DNA from 3 places in the Priestia sp. AB genome. Region 1 is predicted to be linked to each of the others. Evidence: riboswitches for the same ligand, from Rfam matches in the RefSeq annotation. Region 1 holds a riboswitch; each other region holds the start of a gene.
The links. Region 1 has a riboswitch for S-adenosylmethionine ahead of POF52_RS10890 (Na+/H+ antiporter NhaC family protein). Riboswitches for the same ligand answer to the same signal wherever they lie in the genome.

Region 1 (2,202 bases):
CAGAAGACAACATTTTGAACTTCCTGTCATTTAGTTCAGGTATGCTGATTCTCGTTCAATTTTTCGCTCTTGCTGTTGGAGGGTCAATGGTTGCAAAAGAGTTTGAGGCAGGTACCATTAAGCTTCTTTTAATTCGCCCTGCTAGACGTTCAACGATTTTAGCATCCAAGTACCTAACCCTCATCTTAATTAGCTTGTATTATTTACTGAGCTATTTGCTTTTTTCGTTTGTATGGGGAGCCTTGTTCTTTGGATTTACCAGTCTAGAAGGAGATGCGCAGCTGCTTAAAAATATTACGCTTACGTATGACAGTGCGTATATGGAAACGTTTATGATGATGACGTTCGCATTCATGCTGTCGTCTTTATTTAGAAACAGCGCGCTTGCTTCCAGTCTGGCTATTGTCGTAAGTATCGGGGCGAAAGCTGTAACAGGACTAGTATCACAGTTTGGTTTATGGTGGGGGAAATTTTTACTGTTCGCCAACACGAACTTTGTGCAGTATATGGACGGAATGAAGACGATGTTTGACGGCATGACAATTCCATTTTCCATTTTCATCTTGGTGGCGCATTTTGTCTTCTTTATGGGCGTGGCATGGGCAGCGTTTTTGAAACGAGACGTAGCTAATTGATGTGAGAATTTTCGCACTATATATTTTTCTAAAATAGCATTTGACAATTAAATAAAAAGAGCTTACAGTAGTGAAAGACTATTTTTAAAACAACTATAAACTTCTTATCAAGAGAGACGGAGGGACTGGCCCTATGATGTCTCGGCAACTGGCTGTACGCAGTGCGGTGCCAAATCCAGCAGACGATGTTTCGTTTGGAAGATGAGAAGGGTAATCTTATGATACAAATAAGAGACCTCTTCTTATCAATAAGAAGAGGTCTTTTTTTATTACGTAAACAAGAGGTGTTAAGAATGGAACAACAAAAAGGAAACGGCTGGGCGCTGTTACCGCTGGGCGTCTTTTTAGTCCTGTTTGTCGGATCAGGAATTATAACGGGAGATTTTTATAAGCTGCCTGTATTAGTAGCCATTATCATTGCAGCCATTGTGGCGCTGGCTATGAACCGCAAAGATTCACTTAATGTAAAAGTGGAACGTTTTGCTAAAGGAGCAGGACATCCTGATATCATTATTATGGTGCTTATTTTTATTTTAGCAGGTGCTTTTTCTCAAGTGGCTAAAGGCATGGGAGCTGTTGATTCAACGGTAAACTTAGCTCTGTCTGTGCTTCCGCAAAGCTTAGTCGTAGTCGGAATCTTTGTTATTGGCGCATTCATTTCAATTTCGATGGGAACGTCAATGGGAACAATCGCAGCGCTAGGGCCTATCGCTGTAGGGATCAGTGAGCAAGCGCATGTATCCATTACATTGGCAATTGCTGCCGTTGTTGGTGGTGCAATGTTTGGAGATAATTTATCCGTAATCTCTGATACGACTATTGCAGCAGTTCGTACGCAAAAAACAAATATGTCAGATAAATTAAAAGTGAACTTTTTTATTGTACTTCCTGCAGCGATTGTTACAGTGATTCTATTGCTTGTAATGACGCTAGGCAACACGTCATCAGTAGAAATTAAAGACTTCAGCTGGTTTAAAATCTTACCTTATGTGGGCGTCTTAGTCGCTGCGATATTTGGTGCAAACGTATTAAGTATTTTAACCGGAGGAATTGTATTGGCCGGCGTGATCGGATTAGCTGACGGAAGCTACACGCTTTCTTCTCTTGCTAAAACTGTGACAGAAGGTATTGGCGGAATGTCAGAGTTAATTATTTTATCTCTGCTAATCGGCGGAATGGTTGAGCTTATTCGCTATAATGGCGGTATTCAGTTCTTATTGAACTTATTAACACGACGTATCCAAACGAAAAAAGGCGGAGAATTCAGCATCGCTGGACTGGTAAGTTTAACAAATTTAGCAACGGCTAATAACACGATCTCAATTATTACGGCAGGTCCGTTAGCAAAAGAAATCTCTGATAAGTATTCAATTGATAATCGTAAATCAGCCAGTCTGCTTGACTTGTTTTCATGCAGCGTTCAAGGGCTTATTCCTTACGGCGCACAAATGCTTCTCGCAGCAGGATTTGCTAAAGTTTCACCGATTGAGATTATTCCATTTACATTCTACCCAATGTTAACAGCGGTTTGCGGGATCATTGCAATTGTAATTGGATTTCCTCGTTT
Region 2 (2,202 bases), on a different contig from region 1:
TCGTAGGCAATGCCTGTCGTATCTTCAAGAGAAAGCGCTACGCTTCCGTATGGTGATGGAAACAGTGAGAAATCTGCTCCGGCTAAACGCAATAGCTTTCCAAGCAGCAATGAATTTGAAAAACCGTAAAACTCTGACGGCGTAAGCGCTCCGCTAACAGCTGGGTGTGCCATAATCGGCAAGTTAATTTCATCATCTTCTCGAAGTGCCTGCAGTACGTCTAACCCGTAAGCAAATACGTTGAATAAAAGAGCATCGGCTCCTAGCTCAGCTGCTTTTCTCGCTTTTTCTTTTAACTCAAACGTTCGTCCCGTTAAATTAACAGCATACAGCGTGCGGTGTCCCGTTTTTTCGTATACTTCATTCAGTACTTTTTTTCCTTCTGTAACGCGAGCTTCAAAAGGTGTTCGTTCACTATCAAACAAAATCTCGTCGTCTTTAACCAAATCCACTCCGCCAAGCGCTTGCTCACGCAGCTGAGTTGTTAAGTACGTCATATCTCTTCCAATCACGCCTTTAAAAATACTCATCACAAGCGGACGGTCATAAACGCCTAGTTTCTCTCGGATACCTTCTATTCCAAAGCGCGGTCCTGGGAATTCAGCTAATAATTCATCAGGAAAATCCAAGTCTAATAATTTCACTTTTCCATCAAGTGATAGTTTTCCGAAAACCGTAACTAAAATAGCCGGTAAATCTCTTGAAAAGTTGGCAGTTGGATAAGCAATTTTGACAATAGCCTGCTTAATTTCTCCGCCTAAATATCCGTTTACACGTTCGCAATCTTGAAGCTCAGTTACGGACACGACGCGCCCTTTATGCTTTTGAAGCTGCTGCTGATCTAAAAGCGGCAGATCTGTCCATGAGCCGACGGTTAGTCCTAAAGCGATTCCTTCCGCTTTTTTATGAAAATTTCCTTTATTATCATGTAGTAAGTAGCTTGCAACGATTTCGCTCATTATGCTAAAAACTCCCTTGCTGTTTAATATCGTTAATAAAAAAAACCTCTTCTGTGATTAAGAAGAGGTTTTCGTTGCTCTTCTTATCTCTCAGCTGCTGCTGCAAGAATTAGCACCGTGCTTAACATGCGTTAAGTCGGTTGCCGGGCTTCATCGGGCTAGTCCCTCCACCTACTCTTAATAAGAAAGTTGCTATTTATTTAAATTGAATTCGTAGATTATATACTAAATAAAAAATACCGCTAGGATTTATCGGTTATTAATCTCGTTAACTTCTTACATATTAAGCCAACTCAAAAAGGATTGTCAATGCGTTTTTAAAATAAATTTAATTTTTTTATTCGAGATACAGCTTCTCTCATGCGCTCTTCATCCGTCAGCAGTCCTACGCGCACATAGCCTTCACCATATGTTCCAAAGCCTACACCAGGAGCAACCACAACGTGGGCTTTTTCAAGGAGTAAATCTGAAAACTGTTCGGAAGTATATCCTTCAGGAACTTTTAGCCATGCAAAAAAGGAGCCTGCTGGAGATGTAACATCCCAACCAATTTCTCGAAGCCCTTGAATAAAGGTATTGCGTCTAGATTCATAGCGCTTAACTAAATCATTCACACATTGTTGAGATTCCAACAGAGCTGCGGCTGCTGCCTCTTGAACGGCCCCAAAGAGACTGACATACATATGATCTTGAAGAAGATTAATAGCTTCTACTACACTTTCATTTCCTACAGCAAATCCAACTCGCCATCCCGCCATGTTATACGTTTTAGAAAGAGTATAAATTTCAATTCCCGTCTCTTTTGCACCAGGAGTCTGTAAAAAACTGATTGGCTTTTTACCATCAAACCCAATTGCTCCGTAAGCAAAGTCGTGTACCACACAAATATCGTGCTTGGCAGCAAACGCCACGGTGTCTTCAAAAAATTCTGCCGTTGCCACTGCACCAGTAGGATTATTCGGATAGTTTAAAAACATGAGCTTTGCCTGTTCTTTAGCACGTTCACTTATCTCTTCGTATACGGGTAGAAAATGATTTTCAGCCGTGAGAGGCATCACTTCCATCTTGGCTTTTGCAAGCTCTACTCCAGACCAGTAGTCAGGATATCCAGGATCCGGAACCAGCACCGTATCTCCAGGATTTAACAAGCACTGCGGGATTTCAACAAGTCCACCCTTTCCGCCAAATAAAATAGCTACTTCTTTTTCAGGATCCACATCAACGCCATATTCTCGTTTATAAA
Region 3 (2,202 bases), on a different contig from region 1:
CCTGAACGAGAATAGTCATAGCGGCCGTTGTTCGTCTCATCTTCTTGGTTAAATGTAGATACCTGATAAATAGGTACGTTAACCGCTCCAAAATGACCGTCAATTCCTGTATTTGCATGAATTAAGTTCGTACCAAATCTATGTTTATTATTGTTGGTATGCATCAAATGCCTCCTTCAAATCTTTAATTAAATCATCTGCGTGCTCAATTCCAACTGATAATCGCAGTAAACAGTTTGTTACTCCGACACGATTTCGAATTTCCTCCGGAATGTCCGCGTGTGTTTGACGAGCTGGGAATGTCATTAAACTTTCTACGCCTCCTAAGCTTTCTGCAAATGTAATAACTTTGACATTTTCCAAAAGCGTGGACACGATGTCAGGGTGTGAGACAGCAAAAGAAATCATGCCTCCAAATCCAGTTGCTTGTTTCTTCATAATTTCATAGCCCGGATGTGTTTCAAGACCAGGGTAATACACTTTTTCCACGAGATCATGAGCAGTAAGCCAATTTGCAATTTTCAGTGCATTTTCGTTATGCTTTTCCATACGAAGCGCTAGCGTCTTAACACCGCGCAATAACAGCCAGCTATCTTGTGGACCTAAGATTGCCCCAGCTGCATTTTGATAAAAACGAATTTTCTCTCCTAAGCTACTACATCGAGCGACTACAAGACCAGCAACTACATCATTATGACCTCCAATGTATTTGCTTGCACTATGTATCACAATATCTGCTCCAAGCTCTAAAGGACGCTGATAGTAAGGGGACATGAATGTATTGTCAATGATAGTAAGCAAATCATACTGTTTAGCTAACGCAATTGCTTCTGGCAAATCAGTTACGTGCATCATTGGATTTGTAGGTGTTTCAATAAATAAAGCTTTCGTGTTGGGACGAAGCGCATCTTTTACTTGCTCGAGATGGGCTGTGTTGACGTACGAAACAGTAATTCCTTGCTCTGAAAAGATTTCATTTAGTACTCGGTACGTTCCTCCGTATAAATCCTCTGATACAATTAAATGATCTCCGTTTTTAAATAGTGCTAAAACTGCCATTACACCCGCCATTCCTGAAGCGAATGCTGCTCCTACTTCGCCTTTTTCTAAAGCAGCAATTGCTTCTTCCAATGCTGTACGAGTAGGGTTTGCCGTACGTGCATAGTCAAATCCTGTACTTTGCCCTAAAGCAGGGTGAGCAAATGTTGATGCTTGGTAAATAGGGGTTGTAATAGAACCTGTTGAAGGGTCACGACCTACTCCTGAACGAACTAATAAAGTTTCAATTTTCATCTATTTCTCTCCTTAACTCAAAATAAAAAACACTCTTCACAGATGAAAGAGTGTTCGTTTATACACGATTTCTCTCATCTGTTAGAACAATACTGATGTTCCACAGGAATTAGCACCGTTCAAATGAATGTTTCATTTGATGGTTGCCGGGCATCACAGGGCCAGTCCCTCCGCCACTCTTGATAAGAGTTCTATATAATTGTTGGTGGTTAACGTTTGTTGTTACTAACTTTAATAAAGATTTTCTTTATTGTCAACATAATTTTCTAAAAAATTTAAATCGTCTCATTTGTTTATTCAATATACTTGTCCTGATAAGCACATAAAAAAAAGAGACGACAGCGAGGTCTCTTTTTCTAAGGCAAGTGCACAGATTTTACATGAGCTAGCTTCCAATAGATACTTTCTCCATTTGCGGTAATTAGTTCAACAATATTATTAGAAACTTCTTTAAGTACGCCAATCTTTTCTGATTGATCCCCTAAATCTAATACAACCAGTTGATTTTCATATTTTTTAAGCTGCTCTTCAAAGTTTCTGACAAAAGGTGCAGAGGCGGGCCTTACTGGTAGCTCTTTGTCACTTAAAGAATAAGGGGTTAACTCATTGCTGTAAGGGGTAAGCCATTTCAAATGATGCAGAGAAACAAAGACATTTTTATACACTGGAGAATAAAACACAAGATAATCATTCAGCACGCTTGTAATATAGCCGTGCAATGATTTCCCTCCTGTCACATAAATTTCAATAAATTTCCCTTTTGCCTGCTGTAAAATATTACGATAGGAAATCCGCTGACTTTCTTCTATTAAGTTCTCTTCTATTTCACGTAAAACCGTATAGTCTTCTTCCGATACTTCCTGCAAACGATGCATGTGTAAAAGAGGAATATACAAATAATCATGTCCA

Region 2: linked by a shared signal. The riboswitch ahead of mtnW (2,3-diketo-5-methylthiopentyl-1-phosphate enolase) and the one ahead of POF52_RS10890 (Na+/H+ antiporter NhaC family protein) in region 1 are both predicted to bind S-adenosylmethionine.
Region 3: linked by a shared signal. The riboswitch ahead of POF52_RS07965 (trans-sulfuration enzyme family protein) and the one ahead of POF52_RS10890 (Na+/H+ antiporter NhaC family protein) in region 1 are both predicted to bind S-adenosylmethionine.

What each region holds. Positions count from the first base shown of each region.
Region 1 covers NZ_JAQMYN010000003.1:237,321-239,522, reverse strand. The annotation lists gene POF52_RS10895 (ABC transporter permease) at 1-635, shown strand, start outside; SAM riboswitch class I at 737-843, shown strand; gene POF52_RS10890 (Na+/H+ antiporter NhaC family protein) at 929-2,202, shown strand, end outside.
Region 2 covers NZ_JAQMYN010000002.1:498,031-500,232, forward strand. The annotation lists gene mtnW (2,3-diketo-5-methylthiopentyl-1-phosphate enolase) at 1-959, opposite strand, end outside; SAM riboswitch class I at 1,040-1,146, opposite strand; gene POF52_RS08780 (pyridoxal phosphate-dependent aminotransferase) at 1,277-2,202, opposite strand, start outside.
Region 3 covers NZ_JAQMYN010000002.1:341,936-344,137, forward strand. The annotation lists gene POF52_RS07960 (trans-sulfuration enzyme family protein) at 1-164, opposite strand, end outside; gene POF52_RS07965 (trans-sulfuration enzyme family protein) at 148-1,293, opposite strand; SAM riboswitch class I at 1,365-1,482, opposite strand; gene POF52_RS07970 (DUF2642 domain-containing protein) at 1,650-2,202, opposite strand, start outside.